DNA from 4 places in the Pseudomonas fluorescens group sp. PF-1 genome. Region 3 is predicted to be linked to each of the others. Evidence: predicted binding sites of a transcription regulator. Region 3 holds the regulator's gene; each other region holds the start of a gene.
The links. The regulator FliA, encoded in region 3, starts transcription of late flagellar genes. The targets are predictions, from matches to a motif close to CTAAAGTTTNNNNNNNNNNNGCCGNTAA.
Positions count from the first base shown of each region.

Region 1: ACX3YD_RS04820 (flagellar protein MotY) is a predicted target of FliA. The motif match lies at 4,088-4,115, and genes of this name have one in related genera.
Region 2: ACX3YD_RS05800 (methyl-accepting chemotaxis protein) is a predicted target of FliA. The motif match lies at 918-945, and genes of this name have one in related genera.
Region 4: ACX3YD_RS14680 (methyl-accepting chemotaxis protein) is a predicted target of FliA. The motif match lies at 1,475-1,502, and genes of this name have one in related genera.

Region 1 is NZ_JBTMNG010000001.1:1,001,356-1,006,543, forward strand. It holds gene grxD (Grx4 family monothiol glutaredoxin) at 1-143, shown strand, start outside; gene bfr (bacterioferritin) at 336-812, opposite strand; gene ACX3YD_RS04800 (bacterioferritin-associated ferredoxin) at 1,011-1,229, opposite strand; gene ACX3YD_RS04805 (peroxiredoxin) at 1,531-2,133, shown strand; gene rnt (ribonuclease T) at 2,301-2,978, opposite strand; gene pyrC (dihydroorotase) at 2,975-4,021, opposite strand; gene ACX3YD_RS04820 (flagellar protein MotY) at 4,181-5,086, shown strand.
Region 2 is NZ_JBTMNG010000001.1:1,210,390-1,215,577, forward strand. It holds gene ACX3YD_RS05795 (transporter) at 1-785, opposite strand, end outside; gene ACX3YD_RS05800 (methyl-accepting chemotaxis protein) at 1,060-2,685, shown strand; gene ACX3YD_RS05805 (hypothetical protein) at 2,798-3,241, shown strand; gene ACX3YD_RS05810 (PepSY domain-containing protein) at 3,302-3,607, opposite strand; gene ACX3YD_RS05815 (glycerophosphodiester phosphodiesterase) at 3,726-4,853, opposite strand; gene ACX3YD_RS05820 (DUF2025 family protein) at 5,050-5,188, shown strand, end outside.
Region 3 is NZ_JBTMNG010000001.1:1,499,375-1,504,562, forward strand. It holds gene flhA (flagellar biosynthesis protein FlhA) at 1-803, shown strand, start outside; gene flhF (flagellar biosynthesis protein FlhF) at 815-2,143, shown strand; gene fleN (flagellar synthesis regulator FleN) at 2,260-3,090, shown strand; gene fliA (RNA polymerase sigma factor FliA) at 3,087-3,827, shown strand; gene ACX3YD_RS07145 (chemotaxis response regulator CheY) at 3,993-4,364, shown strand; gene ACX3YD_RS07150 (protein phosphatase CheZ) at 4,384-5,172, shown strand.
Region 4 is NZ_JBTMNG010000002.1:1,231-6,418, forward strand. It holds gene ACX3YD_RS14680 (methyl-accepting chemotaxis protein) at 1-1,367, opposite strand, end outside; gene ACX3YD_RS14685 (LysR substrate-binding domain-containing protein) at 1,553-2,473, opposite strand; gene ACX3YD_RS14690 (NorM family multidrug efflux MATE transporter) at 2,632-4,029, shown strand; gene ACX3YD_RS14695 (putative bifunctional diguanylate cyclase/phosphodiesterase) at 4,165-5,188, opposite strand, start outside.

The DNA of each region.
Region 1 (5,188 bases), 500 kb from region 3:
GGCCAACCTTCCCGCAACTGTGGGTGGCGGGTGAGCTGGTTGGCGGTAGCGACATCATGACCGAGATGTCCGCTGATGGTTCGCTGCAGGCGCTGATCAAGGACGCTGCTGCCAAGGCTGCAGCCCAGAAGACCGAAGCCTGATTCGCTTCCTGTAGGAGCGAGCCCGCTCGCGATGGACTAAAGAGCGCTGTGGGGAACCAGGTTCCCCACGTGCGTTATCGTTAACGACCATCGCAAGCAAGCTCAGCTCCTGCAAGAGCAAGTACAAAAAAAGCCCCGCCTCCTTGTAAGAGAGCGGGGCTTTTTATTGCATCGAGATCAATGGCGTAGAACTTACTCGTCTTCGCCCATCTGCGATTGCAGGTAGTTCTCGATACCAATCTTGTCGATCAGGCCAAGTTGAGTTTCCAGCCAGTCGATATGTTCTTCTTCGGACTCAAGGATATCTTCAAGCAGTTCACGGCTGCCGAAGTCACCCACTGTTTCGCAATGAGCAATGGCCACCTTGAGGTCGGCATGACCGGTGCGTTCGATGCGCAGATCGCACTCAAGCATTTCCTTGGTGTGTTCGCCGATGTGCAGCTTGCCCAGGTCCTGAACGTTCGGCAGCCCCTCCAGGAACAGGATGCGCTTGATCAGCTTGTCCGCGTGCTTCATCTCGTCAATGGACTCGTGGTACTCGTGCTTGCCGAGTTTGTTCAGGCCCCAATCCTCATACATGCGTGCATGCAGAAAGTACTGATTGATTGCGACCAGCTCATTGCCAAGGATTTTGTTGAGATGCTGGATGACTGTTACGTCGCCTTTCATGATGGGGTCCTGCCCTTTATTAGCTATCAATAAGTCGGAGTTTGAGCTGCACACTTAATAGTGTCAAACCTAAGTTATTGAAACTTATATGAAAATTAATAGGAATAAGAATGTTTGTGTTCCGCGTCTGGAACATAAGCGATTGATTTGCGGGCATAAAAAAACCGGACAGGCGTCCGGTTTTTTGAAATACGGTATTTATGCTGCTGTAAATTCTGCTGGAAAAGGAATCGCTGCCTGGGCCGTTTGCAGTTTCGTCAGGGTCTCGCGTACCACTTCCTTGGCGAGGCAGGCACATTTGCCGCATTGACCGGCAACGCCGGTAGCCTGGCGGACTTCCTTGTAGCTGCAGCATCCTTCATAGATCGCATCGCGGATTTGGCCGTCGGTGACGCCAGTGCAGAGGCAAACATACATAAGTGAAGACCGTCGCTTGTTTATGCTCGAATGCGGTGGATCTTAATGTTAACGAGAATGATTGTCAAAGTGCTTTATGAACGCTTTTCCCGGTACTGACGAACGGTTGCTTCCAGGACAGGTGAAACGAAATCCGGCCTGGCGTTTTCAGGCGTCGAGGGAAAAACCGTTGAGGACAGGTCAAACACGCAGTGTATGATGGCCGGTCTTTCCGAAACGGGTTTGTGTCACAGGGCTGTCGCCTGAGGGTGGCAGGCTGGCACCAACCTTGTTTTTACGTTTCTACACCAGGAGATATCCAATGAGCGTACTCGTAGGCAAACAAGCCCCTGACTTCACCGTACCGGCCGTACTCGGCAATGGCGAAATCGTTGACAGCTTCACCCTGTCTTCGGCCATCAAAGGCAAATACGGCCTGGTGTTCTTCTACCCGCTGGACTTCACCTTCGTTTGCCCGTCCGAGCTGATCGCTCTGGACCACCGCCTGGCTGACTTCAAGGCGCGCAACGTGGAAGTGGTTGCTGTGTCGATCGACTCGCACTTCACCCACAACGCATGGCGCAACACCCCGGTGAACAACGGCGGTATTGGCCAGGTGGGTTACACCATGGCTGCCGACATCAAGCAGGAAATCATGAAGGCCTACGACGTTCAGTCCGCTGACGGCGTTGCTTTCCGTGGCGCGTTCCTGATCGACGACAAAGGCGTTGTTCGCTCGCAGATCGTCAACGACCTGCCACTGGGCCGTAACATGGAAGAGCTGATTCGTCTGGTCGACGCTCTGCAATTCCACGAAGAGCACGGTGAAGTTTGCCCTGCCAACTGGAAAAAAGGCGACAAAGGCATGAACGCTTCGCCAGAAGGCGTTGCGGCTTACCTGACTGAGCACGCTGCTGCGCTGTAAGGCACGTTCCAGGTACAAAAAAACCGGCCTTCGAGGCCGGTTTTTTATGGGTGTTTTTTATGCTTTCTGTTGGAGCGAGCCTGCTAGCGATGAACGCTGATACCGCAGAGAGCCAGATCCCCCGCGTTATCGTTGACCACTATCGCGAGCAGCCTCGCTCCTACAGGTCAATCGTCGAAATCTTCCCAGCCGCCCATCTGTTTCCAGCGGTTGACGATGCCGCAGAACAGCTCGGCCGTCTTCTCGGTGTCGTAGCGAGCCGAGTGAGCCTCGCGACCATCGAAGTCGATATCGGCTGCCTGACAGGCCTTGGCCAGCACGGTTTGGCCGTAAGCCAGACCGGCCAGGGTCGCGGTATCGAAACTGGAGAACGGGTGAAACGGATTGCGCTTCATGTCCAGGCGCGCGACCGCAGCGTTGAGGAAGCCCAAGTCGAAGCTGCTGTTATGCCCGACCAGGATCGCCCGTTTGCATCCATTGGCCTTGAGGGCCTTGCGTACGCCACGGAAGATGTCGTTCAGGGCTGTTTCTTCACTCACGGCCATGCGCAACGGGTGATCGAGCTTGATCCCGGTGAATTCCAGGGCGGCGGCTTCGATGTTCGCGCCTTCGAACGGCTCGACACGGAAGAAGTAGGTGTGATCCGGGTACACAAACCCCTTTTCATCCATGGCGATGGTGGTCGCGGCAATTTCCAGCAGGGCGTCGGTGGCCGAGTTGAAACCACCGGTTTCTACGTCGACGACAACGGGCAGGTAACCACGAAACCTGGCAGCCATTGGATGACGGGGACCGCCTCCGCCGCCATGACCTTCCTGTTCGTCGTCGAAATGCTCTTCACTCACGCGTGTTCCTCCAGCAGGCGCCAGCGCAGTTTTTCACCGGCGCGCAGCGGGATAACGGTCAGCTCGCCAAACGGCAGGCTGGTGGGGGCGGTCCATTCTTCGCGGACCAGGGTGATGCGATCGGTGTTCGCCGGCAGGCCATAGAAACGCGGGCCGTTGAGGCTGGCGAAGGCTTCCAGCTTGTCCAGCGCATTGCGCTGTTCGAAGGCTTCGGCATACAACTCGATCGCGGCATAGGCGGTGTAGCAGCCAGCGCAGCCACAAGCGGCTTCTTTGGCATGCTGGGCGTGGGGCGCCGAGTCTGTGCCGAGGAAGAACTTCTCGCTGCCGCTGGTGGCGGCGTCGAGCAGGGCTTCCTGGTGCGTATTGCGCTTGAGGATCGGCAGGCAATAGAAGTGCGGACGAATCCCGCCCACCAGCATGTGGTTGCGATTGTATAGCAGGTGATGCGCTGTGATGGTCGCGCCCACGTTGGCCGAAGCCGAGTTGACGAACTGCACGGCGTCTGTGGTCGTGATGTGTTCGAACACCACTTTCAGGGTCGGGAAACGCTCGACCACACGGCGCATGTGCTCATCGATGAAGATCTTTTCGCGGTCGAATACATCGACATCGCCACGGGTGACTTCGCCGTGGATCAACAAGGGCATTCCGACTTCGGCCATGGCCTCCAGTGCGGGAAAGATCTTGTCGATGCTGGTGACGCCAGAGTCCGAGTTGGTGGTCGCGCCGGCCGGGTACAGCTTGGCGGCGTGGACGAAACCGCAGGCCTTGGCCTCGCGAATTTCTTCAGGCTGGGTGCGGTCGGTCAGGTACAGGACCATCAGCGGTTCGAAATGGCTGCCGGCCGGGCGAGCAGCGAGAATCCGCTGGCGATAGCCGTCGGCCTCAGCCGCATTACGGACCGGCGGAACCAGGTTGGGCATGATGATGGCGCGACCAAAGGTGCGCGCAACATCCGCAACGGTATTGGTCAACACGGCACCATCGCGAAGATGAATGTGCCAGTCGTCGGGACGCAGCAGGGTCAGGCGGTCGGACATGAGGGGATTCCAGGCGGGTCAAACTGAGGGGAATGCTACCGGAAAAGACTCTTGCAGGCACTCGCTATCAAGTTTTACGGGAAGCTTCCGATATCCAACAGGTATGCCGTAAACATATGTGTGTCGGTCTTTTTGTTGTAGAAGCCAGTGGAGCCTCCCGTGCGCCAGCGTTATTTAGCCTTGCTCAGTGTGTTTGCCAGCCTTCCTGCGATGGCGCTCACTTTCCAGACCCGACTGGAGAGCATCGAGTGGACGGTCGAAGGTGACAAGTTCGAATGCAGACTGACCCAGCCGATCACTGATTTTGGCTCGGGACAATTCGTGCGCCGTGCTGGCGAGCAGGCGACGTTTCGTCTGAATGCCTACAACGCCATGATGGGTGGCGGGTCGGCCACCTTGCTGGCGGCGGCTGCGCCGTGGCAACCGGGGCGGGGCGATATCAACCTGGGTTCGGTGAGAATCGGCAGCGGCAATGTGCTGTTCAACAGTTCGCAGGTGCAGGCGGGGCGATTGATCAGTGGCCTGATGGACGGACGCAGCCCTGTGATCCGGCATTCTTCGGGGGATGGGCGTGTGTCGGAAGTGCGGTTGCTGCCGGTCAAGTTCAGCAAGGCGTTTGCCGACTATCAGGGTTGCGTGGCGAAGTTGTTGCCGCAGAACTTCGAGCAGGTGAAACAATCCGAAGTTGGTTTCCCTGGTGGCGGTATCGACCTGGATGCGGCGGCGAAAGCCAAGCTGCAGGTGATGCTGGAGTACATGAAGGCCGATCCGACGGTCAATCACATCGAACTCGACGGTCATTCCGACAACAGCGGCAACCGCCTGACCAACCGTGACCTGTCACGGCGCCGGGCCCTGGCGGTCATGGAGTTCTTCAAGGCCAATGGCATTCAGGAATCGCAGGTCACCATGCGCTTCCACGGTGAGCGTTACCCACTGGCACCCAACACAAACAATGCCAATCGGGCCAAGAACCGTCGGGTCGCCGTTCGCCTGGAACGCGGAGCTCCGCCAGAGCAGGTGGCCCCGCAGGCCACGAAGCCAGCCACATCGGCGACCTCCTGACTCGCCGGTCATCGTCGCGCTCTCGACATAATCTGTCGCTTCGTCGTCATAAGCTGTCGCGCCTCTGTAAATTATCCTGCATGAGCGGTAGACTTCCCGGCT
Region 2 (5,188 bases), 290 kb from region 3:
AGCTTGATCCGTTCGCCCAGCGCCGTGAGGTCGTTGATGATCAACGCGAACTCCTCGGTGGATTTGCGCAGCTCCTTCACGTCTTCCTTTTGCAGCCACGTCGGCGGGCGATTGAGCAGGCGCAGCAACGACCCCGGTTCCAGCGCCAGCAACCGCTGCAAGCGCACCAGCACCCGACGGTTGGCGCCCAGCTCGGCGCGGTTGGTCGACAGGCGCGAGGAGAGTAATTCGTCTTCGACCTGATCGACACTCTGGCTGGTCTTGCGCACGATCTGGGTCAGCACTTCACCCTGATCGCGCAGCAGGTGCACCAGCAGTTCCAGCGGCGAGCGAAAGCGTTCGCCGGCCTTCACCGAAGAGCGCAGCTTGTCCACCGAGTGCAGCGGTTGCAGGCGTGCGCTGATGATCAGTCGACTGCGCACGCAGACCCACAGCGTCGAAACATCCGACGAGACCATGCTGCTGAGGTTGAACACCACGTCGTTGACCACCGCCAGCAATGCCGAGTCGACATGCTCGATACGCGTCGAACGCGAGCCTTCGTGCAAGGCCTCAAAAAACTCGTCGGGCAATTCCAGATGACTTTTCATCCAGCGCTCGCACGCGGCATGGGCAAGATTCAAATGCAGCCAGAGGAATTCACCGCTGTCGTCCGGTTGCTGAAGGCACTGCAGCGCCCTGGCCGAATCGATCTCGCGACCGCGCTCGCCAGGACGAAAACTGAAGCCGTAGAGCAAGCCGAACAGGTCCGGATCGCGATGGCTTTGATCGATGCTGTGGTTCATGAGTGCTCGCAAGGTGAGGCGCCTGCTGCGGGTTTTACAGGTTCACTTGAGCCGCATCATCGCAAGCATTGATGACGTTTTTGTGACGACAAAGTGAACGCAAACGATTGCTCGGCCGATGGTCGGATTTCCCTAAAGAACCGCTCTGGCACGCCGATCTTGCTTGGGGTAAGTTGCGCGCCTTCGGCCAAAAGCCGACGCCGCAGACAAGGATGTCCGGAGACCTTTCACGCCTGAACCGGGCGTGCTTCATACCTGTCATGAGTACCGTCCGATGTTTTTGCAAAAGTCCCTGAGAGCGCAAATTCTCGCCCTGCTGAGCGGCAGTCTGATTGCGATGTTGCTGATCGCGCTGGCCTGCTTTCACTTTTTGTCCAGCGGTGTCCAGAGCTACGCCAACCTGATCGAGGGGCCGTTGCACACGTCGCAACTGATCGATGAAGCCAACCTGCAATTCAAGGTGCAGGTACAGGAGTGGAAAAACGTCCTGCTGCGCGGCAAGCAACCGGCTGACCTGGACAAATACTGGAAGCAGTTCCAGGAGCGTCAGCGCGATGTGCAGGACATCCTCGGCGAACTGGCCGGGCAGCAGGGCATCGAGCCGCAACTGAAATCGCGCATCGAACGGCTGCGCGACGAGCATCGCCAACTGGGCGCCGCGTATCAGAAGGGCCGCGATGCCTATCTTGCGGCGGGTGCCGATCCCACGGCCGGTGACACTGCAGTCAAGGGGGTGGACCGCGCGACCAGCGATCAGATGAGCGCCTTGGTCAGCGAGTTGCGCCAGCAGGGTGTGGACCAATCGAAACAGCTCAGCGCCAGTGCCCGTCGCACGGTGTTGCTGGGGATCATCGTGATGCTGGTGTCAGGGGCGCTGATCGGTCTGTTGAGCCTGTGGCTGATCAACCGCAACCTGGTCGAGCCGATTCGCCAACTGATCGAATACGTGGCGCAACTCAGCCACGGCAAATTCGCCGAGCGCGTGGCCAGCGGCCGTCAGGATGAACTGGGCAAACTGGCGATGGCGGCCAATACCTTGCGCGACTTCCTCGCTGAAACCTTCAGCCGCTTGCAACGCAGTGCCTCGGATCTGGAAAGCGCCAGCGGCGAGCTGAATTCGATCGCGACCGTGATGGCCGGCGGCACCCATGAGCAGTTCAATCGCACCGATCAGGTGGCCACGGCGATGAACGAAATGTCCGCCACCGCACAGGAAGTCGCCCGCCATGCCGCCGATGCCGCACGCGCCGCCGACGATGCGGACCATTCCGCGCAGCAGGGCGAGAAAGTCATGCAGGGCACCATTGACACCATCACCCGGATGCGCGGCGAAATCGACAACACCGCCACGGTCATTCGTCAGCTGGAAACCGACAGCGGGCGCATCGGCAAGGTACTGGAAGTGATTCGCGGCATCGCCGAACAGACCAACCTGCTGGCGCTTAACGCCGCGATTGAAGCCGCTCGCGCTGGAGAGGCCGGGCGCGGTTTTGCCGTGGTGGCTGATGAAGTGCGCAGCCTGGCCCAGCGCACGGCGGCGTCGATCATCGAAATCAAACAGATCATCCACACCGTGCAGAGCGGTGCGGTGGATGCGGCCCAGGCGATTGAAAGCGGTCAGTCGCGCAGTGAGGAAAGCGTCCGGCAAGTCACCGAGGCCGGTGCCATGCTCGAGCGCATCACTCTGGCCGTGGAAGCGATTCGCGACATGAACCGCCAGATCGCTACCGCCGCCGAAGAGCAGACGTCCGTCGCCGAAGACATCTCGCGCAATCTGACGGAGATCACCAGCATCGCCAGTGCCAACCTGGACAACGTGCAACGCACCGAAGCGGCGAGCAACAACCTGCACGGGTTGTCGGGGGAGTTGAACGAGGTGACGGCGCGTCTGAGCGCGTAATGAAAAACGGCTGTGTATCGGTTTGCTTACTGAATCGCTACACAGTCGATCTCAAGTGCTGGCTCGGTGTGTCGATCAGGGAGGGGACTTCGAACTACTTTGGATAACGCCCATGGTCAGCATCACCTCCGTTTCAATCGCCCAGCCACTGCCGAGCACGGCGACCGCTTCGACCAGCGCCACGAGCACTGAAGACACGTCCACCACCGCAGCGACCTCGACATCAGCTTCAAGCAATGACACCAAGGCTTCCGCTGGCGGTGCATCGGCATCGGGTAGCAGCAGCTCCAGCAGCAGCGAAGAATCCGACTCGGTCAAAGCACTGCGCAAGCAGATCGCCCAGTTGCAAAAGCAATTGCAGGAACAACAGCAGCAACTGCAAGCGGCCCAGGCCAGGCAGGAAAGCGCCGATGCCAAGGCGGCTGATGTGGCGGCGGCTCAGGCGCAGATAGCGACGACCTCTGCCTCATTGCAAACCGCCACCGCCTCGCTGCTGCAAGCGTTGCAGGAAGAGGGCGGCAGCACATCCGGTTCGCTGGTCAGCACATCGGCGTGAACTGAAAACGCACAAAAGCCGCACGATGGTTAGGTCGTGCGGCTTTTGTGCGTGTCGCGGTTACTTGTCTTGCTTGTTCTTCAGGACCTTGCCGGTGGCGGCATCGATGTCCACATCCCACTCGACGTTCTGCTTGTCGCGCAGTTCGATCTCATACTCGAAACCGTTGAAATGGTTATCCAGCTCGGTTTTGGTGATCGTTGCACCCGGGTGCAGGTCCAGAGCGATTTTGTTCAGCTCTTCCAACGGCTTGATCTTGCCGTCCTTGACCAGTTGCGGGATCTCGTCCACTCGAACATCGGCCTGCGCGAAACCGGCGGTCAGGGTCAAGGCAGCGGCGGTGAACAGGGCGGTCAGGGTTTTCATGGGCTTCTTTCCTTGGGTGAGCGGTTTGAGTGGGATCAGGTTAATTGTGGCAACTTAATTCAGCCTTAATTCCCGAGCATCGCTGGTTTGCCAGCGATGCGGACGCGTCGATCCCGGCTCAGAAACCGTTGTTGCGCAACACCTGTTCCACACTCGCCGCCGCCGGGCGCTTGTAGAATTTGAGCAACTCGCTCGCACGGTTGGTGAAGATGCCGTCGACGCCGGCGTCCATGACTTTCTGGAAATCCACCGCATCGTCGAGGGTGTAGACATGCACCAATAGCCCTTGGTCGTGGGTGTATTGGTTCATCCAGGGCTTCACCAAATCTGCGTAACTCTGTTCACCACCCTGGGTCAGTGCGGCAGAAGGGCCGGTGCCGATCGCGCCCTGGGCCTTGGCGTAGTCGATCCAGCGCTGGAATTCGGCTTTGTCCTTGGGTTGCTGTCGGGCGTAGTAAGCCGCTTTGTCTTTCTCGCCGGATGCGGCAAACGGCACGTTGGAGGCCGGCTCGATGTTGCCTTCGCCGACCCATAGCAGAAGGATTTTCGGCACCTGCGGCATTTCCTTTTGCAGCAACTCGAGGCTGTTCTTCTCGAAGGTTTGCAGGATCACCTTGCCAGTGCCCTGGCCGACGGCCACTTCGTTTTTTGTCGGTGTCGACCCCGGCGGGATCAGCCAGCCACGGGCCTGGAGTTTTTCTTTCAGCTCGCGTTCGATGCCGGGAAACTGCCTGGGCTCCTTGGTTTCGATGTACAGGCCGGGTTTGTGCAGCGGATTGCCTTCGGCGATGTCGATGATTTCATCGAGGGTGAGGATTTTCAGCCCGGCAAAGGCAGGCCGCGCGCGATCCGGGTAGGCGCTGTTGAACCAGCTGCCGGCATCCAGGGTTTTCAGTTCGGCGAGGGTGAATGCCGTGGCCGGGCTGTCCTTGCGCTCGGGGAACCGGGTGGCGACGTCGGTGGTGCGTTGCAGATGGTTGTCGTGCAGGGCGAACAGCACGCCATCCTTACTGCGTTGCAGGTCCAGTTCCAGGTAATCGGCGCCGAGATCGCGGGCGGTCTTGTAGGCGGCGGCAGTGGATTCCGGGGCATCAAAGGACGCGCCGCGATGGGCAATCACCGCCGGGTGCGGGATGCCCAAATGCGTCGCCAGAGCGGCGGGACCGGGTTCGCTGGCGGCATGCGCCTGGCCGAGGCCGAGCAGCAGACTCAGCAGCAAGGTGCTTTTGCTGAAGGTGACGGGCATGGTCGAAATCCTTTCGCAATGGTTGTCGAAGCCCTCTCTTGTAGCAACTGAGCGTGACAAGCGCCATCGCCGGACCGACATCCATCTGTTCAAAACGGTTTTTTGCAGTACCCTAGCCCCGGCCATTTCCCCGGCAGAGGGAAATCCACTTGCCATCCTTGCGTGTCAACCATCCATCACCTTTTGTGAGGTTTTCATGCGCATCACTTCCCAGCTCATCTGCCAGGCCGCCGACCAACTCAAAGGTTTCGTCGGGCTCAATCGCAAGACCGGCCGTTACATCGTGCGCTTCAGTGAAGACGCTTTCGGCATGGACGTGGCCGATGACGGGATCA
Region 3 (5,188 bases):
CGGAGCGCGAGTTGGCGATTAACCCGGGGCAGGTCTACGGGACGCTCAATGGCATCACCGCCAAAGATCCGGCTTTTGGCCTGGAGGCGGTCTGGATCGAAATCAGCCAGCGTGCACAGGCGCAATCGCTCGGCTATACCGTGGTCGATGCCAGTACAGTAGTGGCAACCCACTTGAACCAGATTTTGTACAAGCATTCGAGTGAGCTGATCGGCCACGAAGAAGTGCAGCAACTCATGCAGTTGCTGGCCAAAAGCTCGCCAAAACTGGCAGAAGAGCTGGTGCCGGGCGTGGTTTCGCTGTCGCAGTTGCTCAAGGTGCTGCAGGCGCTGTTGGCCGAGCAGGTGCCGGTGCGGGACATTCGCAGCATCGCCGAAGCCATCGCGAACAATGCCGCCAAGAGTCAAGATACTGCCGCCTTGGTGGCCGCCGTGCGCGTCGGCGTATCCCGCGCCATCGTCCAAAGCATTGTAGGCACTGAGTCGGAGCTACCGGTTATCACTCTGGAGCCAAGGTTGGAACAAATATTGCTCAATAGTCTGCAGAAGGCAGGACAAGGCTCTGAAGAGGGCGTTCTGCTGGAGCCAAGCATGGCTGAGAAGCTGCAGCGCTCGTTGATCGATGCGGCACAGCGTCAAGAGATGCAAGGTCAACCGGTGATTCTGCTGGTCGCTGGTCCGGTTCGCGCGATGCTTTCGCGATTTGGCCGGCTGGCAGTCCCGGGTTTGCACGTGTTGGCTTACCAGGAAATTCCTGACAACAAGCAAGTGACCATCGTTGCGACAGTAGGGCCCAACGGCTGAGGTAGTGGTTTATGCAAGTTAAGCGTTTTTTCGCCGCCGATATGCGTCAGGCCATGAAGCTGGTTCGTGATGAGCTGGGCGCCGACGCCGCCATCATTGGCAACCGCCGTATCGCCGGTGGTGTCGAACTCACGGCTGCCCTGGATTACAAGCTGTCGGCGCTGGCCCCGCGTGTGCCGAACATGGAGCTTGAGGACGAGCTGCGCAAGACGCAATCGCGGATCGTCACCGCCCAGGCTGAATTGAGCCTGCGAGGCGATGGCGAGAGCGACATTGGCACCAATCGTCAATTGTTCGCCGGCTTGCCGTTGACCGCTGCCGAGCCGTTGATCGAACCGACGTATGCCGAACCCCGTCGTCCTGCACCCGCTGCTGCGCCAGCGTCCAGTGGTGTGGACCCGCGGGCGTTGGACTCCATGCGTTTCGAACTCAACAGCTTGCGTGAGCTGATGGAAGTACAGCTCGGCTCCCTGGCCTGGAACCAGCTGCAAGGCAGCCGTCCGGATCAGGCGAACCTGTGGCGCCGTTTGCAGCGCATCGGCCTGTCCGGCCCGTTGTCACGGGATCTGCTGGCGCTGATCACCGATATCGACGAACCCCGTCAGGCCTGGCGCATGCTGCTGGCGCACCTGGCGCGGATGATCGCTACGCCGGAAATGGAGCCGCTGGAAGAGGGCGGCGTGATTGCCATGGTCGGCCCCGCCGGCATGGGCAAGACCACCACCCTGGCCAAGCTGGCCGCCCGTTACGTGCTCAAGTACGGCCCGCAGAACATCGCGCTGGTGAGCATGGACAGCTTCCGCATCGGTGCCCAGGAGCAGCTCAAGACCCTTGGTCGGATTCTCAATGTGTCGGTGACCCATGTCGATCCGGGGCAATCGCTGGTGCAGGCGCTGGATCCATTGCTGCGCAAGCGCGTGGTGCTGATCGATACCGCCGGCCTGCAGGCCAGTGATCCGGCCCTGCGCATGCAGCTCGAAAGCCTGGCCGGTCGGGGCATCAAATCGAAAAATTATCTGGTTCTGGCAACCACCAGCCAGAAACAGGTTCTAACCGCCGCTTATCACAGTTACAAGCGCTGCGGGCTCGCCGGCTGCATCCTGACTAAACTGGATGAAACGGCCAGTCTGGGCGAGGTGTTGAGCCTGGCCATCAGTCATGAACTGCCGGTGGCCTACCTGACCGATGGCCCGCGGATTCCGGATGATTTGCATCTGCCGCGTCGTCATCAGTTGGTCAGTCGCGCCGTTAGCGTGCAAATGCAGGAAGAACCCAGCGAAGAAGCCATGGCTGACATGTTCGCTGACATCTACCACAGTCCGACCAAACAGGTTGGCTGAGGTAAAAATGAATAGTTTTTGTACCTACATCGATGGTCTGCCATGCATTGTTCCGGTTGAGAACGCGCAGCCAGTAATGTGGCCTCCGTCTATGCAAGACAAGGTAAAGAAATAACATGGGCAGCATGCATCCCGTACAGGTGATCGCGGTGACCGGCGGCAAAGGTGGCGTCGGGAAGACTAACGTGTCAGTGAACTTGTCCCTGGCTTTAGCTGAGCTTGGCCGTCGCGTCATGCTGCTGGACGCCGACCTGGGGCTGGCGAACGTCGACGCTCTCCTGGGCCTGACACCCAAACGTACCCTGGCCGACGTAATCGAAGGCCGCTGCGAGCTGCGTGACGTCTTGTTGCAGGGGCCGGGCGGCATCCGCATCGTGCCGGCCGCGTCCGGCACCCAGAGCATGGTTCATCTGAGTCCGGCACAACACGCCGGCCTGATCCAGGCCTTCAGCGACATCGGCGACAACCTCGACGTACTGGTGATCGACACCGCTGCGGGCATTGGTGACTCGGTAGTCAGTTTTGTCCGCGCGGCGCAGGAAGTCTTGCTGGTGGTCTGCGATGAGCCGACTTCGATCACCGACGCCTATGCCTTGATCAAATTGCTCAACCGCGATTACGGCATGAACCGTTTCCGGGTCCTGGCCAACATGGCGCAGAGCCCGCAGGAAGGCCGCAATCTGTTCGCCAAACTGACCAAGGTCACGGATCGCTTTCTTGACGTCGCCCTGCAATATGTCGGTGCCGTGCCTTACGACGAAAGCGTACGCAAGGCGGTACAGAAGCAACGTGCCGTCTACGAAGCGTTCCCGCGCTCCAAGTGCTCGCTGGCGTTCAAGGCTATCGCCCAGAAAGTCGACACCTGGCCGCTGCCTGCCAACCCGCGTGGACACCTGGAGTTTTTCGTTGAGCGCCTCGTGCAACAAACGGCAGGACCCGTGCTATGACCGCCAGCGGTTACAACCTTTACAAGAAGTCGGCACGTGACGCGCAGTACGAGTTGATCGAGCGTTACGCGCCACTGGTTAAACGCATTGCCTACCATTTGCTGGCGCGTCTGCCGGCCAGTGTCCAGGTCGAAGACCTGATCCAGGCCGGGATGATCGGCCTGCTGGAAGTGTCGGCCAAATACGACGCCAGCAAAGGCGCGAGTTTCGAAACGTACGCGGGCATACGAATCCGCGGCGCCATGCTCGATGAAGTGCGCAAGGGGGACTGGGCGCCTCGTTCGGTTCACCGCAACACGCGCATGGTCAGCGACGCAATTCGCTCGATTGAAGCTAAAACCGGCCGTGACGCTAAAGATCACGAAGTTGCGGCCGAACTCCAATTGAGTCTCGATGATTATTACGGGATTTTGAACGACACCCTGGGCAGCCGGTTGTTCAGCTTCGACGATCTGTTGCAGGACGGCGAACACGAAGGGCTGCACGAGGATGGCGCGAGTGCTCATCTCGAGCCGTCACGCGATCTGGAAGATGAACGCTTCCAGGCGGCGCTGGCGGATGCGATTGCCAATTTGCCGGAGCGCGAGCGACTGGTGTTGGCGCTGTACTACGACGAAGAGTTGAATCTCAAGGAAATCGGTGAGGTCCTGGGGGTTAGCGAATCTCGGGTCAGCCAGTTACACAGCCAGTGCGCGGCCCGCTTGCGGGGGCGTTTGGGAGAGTGGCGAGCGCGCTGAAGGCAGTGTGGGGGCACTGCGACGTGACTGGTGGGGTATTAACCGCGCCGGTCTCGATCCGTTGTACTCCAGACTGTCATTGAGTGCTTTGCCAGATTGATTGAAATGGCGCGTCCAGGTGCTGGGCGCGTTTTAGTCTGCTTGGAGGTCGAATTGGACAAGAACATGAAAATCCTCATCGTTGATGACTTCTCAACGATGCGGCGGATCATAAAAAACCTGTTGCGTGACCTTGGGTTCACCAACACGGTCGAGGCCGACGATGGCACTACTGCCATTCCGGTTCTCAACAGCGGGAGCATCGACTTTCTGGTGACGGACTGGAACATGCCTGGCATGACCGGTATTGATCTGCTGCGCCACGTGCGTGCCGATGAAAAACTCAAGCATCTGCCCGTGTTGATGGTGACCGCTGAAGCCAAGCGCGAGCAGATCATCGAAGCGGCCCAGGCGGGCGTTAACGGCTATGTGGTCAAACCCTTCACGGCCCAGGCGTTGAAAGAAAAAATCGAGAAGATTTTCGAACGCATTGGTTGAACTGCGCCACGGGGGAGCTATGGGACATAACGAATCATCGCAGGGCGATTTCGAATCGACCCTGAAAAAACACGCCGTCGAACTGGTCGCGAGCCTTGAAAAAGGCAGGTTTGGCGATGCTGTGCAATTGATCCATGAGCTCAACCAGACCCGTGACCGCGGCCTGTACCAGGAAGTGGGCAAGCTCACCCGCGAGCTGCATAGTGCGATCGTCAATTTCCAGATTGACCCGCACATGCCGCAAGCCGAGGAGGTGTCACAGATCACCGACGCCACCGAGCGTCTGGGGTATGTGGTCAAGCTGACCGAGGCCGCAGCCAACCGCACCATGGACCTGGTGGAAACCGCCACACCGCTGGTCAACAGCCTGGCTGATGAAGCCCAGGCCTTGAGCACGGACTGGGGGCGGTTCATGCGTCGCGAAGTCGGGGCTGAAGAGTTCCGCGAGCTGGCCCGGCGAGTCGACGGGTTCCTGTCGCGCAGCAGCGCAGACAACCGCGCGGTGTCGAGCAACCTGAACGACATCCTGCTTGCCCAGGATTACCAGGACCTCACAGGTCAGGTGATCAAGCGTGTGACCCTTCTGGTCACCGAAGTCGAAAGCAACCTGCTCAAGCTCGTGCTCATGGCCAGTCAGGTGGACCGCTTCGCGGGCATCGAACATGACCGTGAAGCGATGCTTGCAGAAAAAGATCCACAAAAACATCTCTCTCAGGGTGAAGGTCCGCAGATTCATGCCGATAAAAGAGAAGACGTTGTGTCCGGTCAGGACGATGTGGACGATTTGTTATCCAGCCTGGGATTTTAGCGTTTTAGAATTTTAG
Region 4 (5,188 bases), on a different contig from region 3:
GTGCGACCGATCCGGGTTTGCTGGGCGTTTTCCTGGGCCAGGCGCTGGGTGTTGCCCATGTTGTCGGCAATGTTCAGGGAGGTGGCGCTGAACTCTTCCACGGCCCCGGCCATGCTGGTGATCTCGCCCGATTGCTGCTCCATCCCTTCGTAGGCACCGCCAGACAAACCGGACAAGGCCTGGGCGCGGCTGTTGACCTCCATCGAGGCGTTGCGAATGTGCTCGACCATGGTCGACAACGCTTGACTCATCTGGTTAAACGCACGAGCCAACTGGCCGATTTCATCGTTGCTCGACACGCTTAGACGCACGCTCAAATCACCGGCGCCCAAGGCTTCGGCCTGACGCACCAGATCCCCCAGCGGCGCCAGTTTGCTGCGCAACAGCCAGACGGCCGCGCCGACCGCCAGCAACATCGCCAACAGACTGCCGATAGCCAACTGGATACCGACGCTCCAGGTCACAGCGCTGATTTCGGTTTTCGGCATGCTCGCCACCACCGACCACGGCCCGCCTTCAAACGGCACGGCAATGCTGTAGAAGTCTTCGGACTTGTCGCTCCAGAACCGGCCTTTGCCCGGCGTCTTGACCAGCGCCACGACGGCCGGCACGGCCTGATCCAGCGCTTGCACACCGGCAATCGGCACAAGCCATTTGTTCTGCTCGTCCAACAGTGCCAGTGAACCGGTCTGGCCGATGCGGAAACGCTTGAGGTTTTCGAACTGCGCGTTCTGCGCGTCGGTGTAATCGAAGCCCACGAACAGGACGGCAATCACCTTGCCGCTGCTGTCCCGTACCGGGGTGTATTGCGTCATGTAAGAGCGATCGAACAGCAAGGCACGCCCGACATAGCCCTGCCCCGCGATCAGGCGTGCGTAGGCCGGGTGAGCATGATCAAGCAGGGTGCCGATGGCCCGGCTGCCGTCCTGTTTGCTCAGGGAGGTACTGACCCGGATAAAGTCTTCGCCGCTGCGCACGAACACTGTCGCCACGCCAGCGGTCATCTGCTTGAACTCATCCACTTCCTTGAAGTTGTTGTTGAGCACTTCGCTGCCCAGATGCAGCCCCGGAGTCTGCGTGCCCGCAACCGTTACCGGCTCATCAGGGTGCACGCTCAGGCCAGCACTGAAACGCTTTTCGAACAGGCCCGCCAGGCGCTGGGTGCTTTCACGCAACGTACCGTGGAAGGTGCTCAGCTGATCGGCCAATAACCGGGCTTCGCTCGCCAGATGCTCTTCGCGGGTGGCCAGGTTGGCGGTGTTCAGCGAACGCAGGGCGAACAAGGTACTTGCGCTGATGACAGTCACCAGAATCACAGCGAGCGCAAGACCCAACTGCGAGGCGATCCGGGCACGAGGTTGAGACATGACGGCTCCTGGCCGAGCGCCCGGATCATCCTGATCGCAACGCACACTCAGCAAAATTTCTGATAATGGGGAAAGCGTCGAACCTGCACGAAGGTCCCACTTGCAGATTTTCGGCGGAGGGAGGGAATACTTGAGTAAAAAACCGGGATATTGCTTAAGGCCGCCATTGCGGCGGCTCTATCGTTTCAGCTCAAGTGCTCGACATCCGGCAATTCCATCGCCCGGACTTCACTTTGCAGGAAATCGCTGAGCCGACGCATACGCTCGCCACCGGGACGGGTTTTCGGCCAGACCAGGTAATAACGCTCGCCGCTGGCGACCGCCGTCGGCCATGGCAGGCTCAAGCGTCCCTGCGCCACATCCTCCGCCACCATCAGCAGATCCCCCATGGACACGCCGTAGCCGCGGGCGGCCGCGATCATGCCCAGTTCCAGCGTATCGAACACCTGCCCCCCCTTGAGTGACACTTGATCGGCCAGGCCCATGCGCTCCAGCCAGTTACGCCAGTCGCGCCGGTCCGGTGTCGGGTGCAGCAACTCGGTGTTCGCCAGCCGCGCCGCGTCCCAGGGCTGATCGCTCGGCAGGTTGGGCGCGCCCACCGGGATCAGTTCCTCGGGAAACAGATAACTCGCCTCCCAATCCGGCGGGAAGTGCCCGTTGCTCAGCAACACGGCACAGTCGAACGGCTCGTCGTTGAAATCCACCGAATCGACATCCATCCAGGCGCTGGTCAATTGCACCTCGTTGCCCGGTTGCAGATGGCGGAAACGACTCAGGCGCGCCAGCAACCAGCGCATGGTCAGGGTCGACGGCGCTTTCATGCGCAGGATGTCGTCTTCGGCGCGCAGGGTGTTACAGGCGCGCTCCAGTGCGGTGAACCCCTCGCGGATGCCCGGCAACAGCAAGCGAGCCGATTCGGTCAGTTGCAGATGGCGACCACTGCGATGAAACAGGCGGCAGGCAAAGTGCTCTTCGAGCGTACGAATGTGCCGGCTGACCGCACTCTGGGTGATCGACAGTTCTTCAGCCGCTCGCGTAAACGAACTGTGCCGCGCCGCAGCTTCGAATGCGCGCAAGGCATACAAGGGAGGAAGGCGACGTGACATTGGGAAAGCTCCTACAGCGGGATAAGGCCACCCTAGCAGAAACTCTCCAGCATGAGTTTTAATCATGCCACCCATCCTTTTTATCCCTTTGTGCATTCCGCGCAGAGCGCCGAGAATCGACGCTTTCCTGTCCTCTTTGATAAACGAGCGTGATGACCATGCAGCATCCAGCGCGTATTGAACTCTGGGCCATCCTGCGGCTGGCGGGGCCGTTGATTGCCTCGCAGTTGGCGCACATGTTGATGGTCCTCACCGACACCTTGATGATGGCGCGCCTGAGTCCCGAGGCATTGGCCGGTGGTGGACTCGGCGCGGCGACCTATTCGTTCGTGTCGATTTTTTGTATCGGCGTCATTGCTGCGGTCGGCACCCTGGTGGCGATCCGTCAGGGTGCCGGCGATATCCTCGGCGCGACCCGGTTGACCCAGGCCGGATTGTGGCTGGCGTGGCTGATGGCACTGGTCGCCGGTTTGCTGCTGTGGAATCTGAAACCGGTGCTGCTGCTGTTCGGCCAGGCTGAGATCAACGTCCAGTCGGCGGGTCAGTTTCTGATCTTTCTGCCATTCGCCCTGCCCGGCTACCTGAGCTTCATGGCCCTGCGTGGTTTCACCAGCGCCATCGGCCGGGCCACGCCAGTGATGGTGATCAGCCTGGGCGGTACGGTGGCGAACTTCCTGCTCAACTACGCCCTGATTACCGGCCTGTTCGGCCTGCCGAAACTGGGGCTGATGGGGATTGGCCTGGTCACGGCGATTGTCGCCAACCTCATGGCCCTGGCATTGGCGCTGCACATTCGTCGGCATCCGGCTTACGACGCCTATCCGCTACGTCATGGCCTGCTGCGGCTCAACCGGCCGTACCTGAAAGAGCTGTGGCGTCTGGGCCTGCCGATTGGCGGCACCTACGCAGTGGAGGTCGGGTTGTTTGCCTTCGCGGCGCTGTGCATGGGCACCATGGGCAGCACGCCATTGGGAGCACACCAGATCGCCCTGCAGATCGTTTCGGTGGCGTTCATGGTGCCAGCGGGGATTTCCTACGCGATCACCATGCGCATCGGCCAGCACTACGGCGCCGGGCAACTGCCCGACGCACGACTGGCTGGCCGGGTCGGCCTCGCTTTCGGTGCTGCGGCGATGCTGTGTTTTGCGATGGTGTTCTGGCTGTTGCCGAACCAGTTGGTGGGGCTGTTTCTTGACCACAACGACCCGGCGTTTCGCGACGTCATCCACCTGGCGGTGAGCCTGTTGGCGGTGGCGGCGTGGTTCGAGCTGTTCGACGGGACGCAAACCATCGCCATGGGCTGCATTCGTGGCCTCAAGGACGCCAAGACCACGTTCCTGGTTGGATTGGCTTGCTATTGGCTGATCGGCGCGCCAGCGGCCTGGTGGATGGCGTTCGACTTGCAATGGGGGCCGACGGGCGTCTGGTGGGGCCTGGCGCTGGGCCTGGCGTGCTCGGCGGTGAGTCTGACACTGGCGTTCGAGTGGAAGATGAAGCGCATGATTCGGCGGGACACAACATCAGAGCAGCGCTTCGGGGTTGCTCAGACCGACTGAGATCCCTTGTAGGAGCGAGCTTGCTCGCGATAAACCTGAGAACGCCGCGGTGCACCTGCGAACCAGCGTTATCGTTGTCGATCATCGCGAGCAAGCTCGCTCCTACAGGGCTCCGTGGCAGCCAATTATTCGCGGTCAGCTGACGATTTCCAGCGGCGCCTTCTGACTGGAGTCAAACGTCAGGTACTCCACCAGATCCGCCAAGGCCAACGGCTTGCTGATCAGATAACCCTGTACCTGATCGCACTCAAACCCGCGCAACAAGTCCAGTTGCTCCGACGTCTCCACCCCTTCGGCGACGACTTCGAGGTTGAGGTTGTGCGCCAGGTTGATCATCGCGTGGACCAGTTTGCGATTCTCTTCCCGTTGCTCCATGCCGCCGACAAAACTCTTGTCGATCTTCAGCAAGGTAATCGGCAGGCTATTGAGGTGTACGAACGAGGAAAACCCGGTGCCGAAGTCGTCGAGGGAGAAGCGCACCCCAAGGCGCCCGAGGGCATCCATGGTCTGCTTCACCAGATCGCTACGGCGCATGACCGCGGTTTCGGTCAATTCGAACTCCAGCCATTGCGCCTCGACGCCACGTTCGGCAATCAGCCGGCTCAGGGTCGAGAGCAACTGACTGTCTTGAAACTGTCGGAATGACAGGTTGATCGCCATGTGTAATGGCGGTATCCCGAGCTCGAGCAATGCCTGCATGTCGCGCAAGGCCCGGGAAATGACCCAGTACCCCAGCGGCACAATCAGACCACTTTGCTCGGCCAGCGGCACGAACTCGCTCGGTGGCAACAAGCCACGCTCGCCGTGGCGCCAGCGCACCAACGCCTCGAGTCCGACGATTTGCCCGTCCTCAAGGTTCAGGCGTGGCTGGTAATGCAGTTCCAGCTCATCGCGGCGCAATGCCCGGCGCAGTTCGCTTTCGAGGTCGGCGATGCTGCGGGCATTGCGGTTGATGCGTTCGTTGAAGATATGGAAGGTACAGCCCTGAGTGCTCTTGGCCTGTTGCATGGCGATGTGTGCATGCCACATCAACGGATCGGCACCGGCCTGGGCCCGGGCGTGGGCAATGCCCAGGCTGGAACCGATCAGCAGGCTCTCACCATCGACCCAATAAGGCTCGGCCAACGCTTCGGTGATGCGCTCGGCCATCCATTCCGCG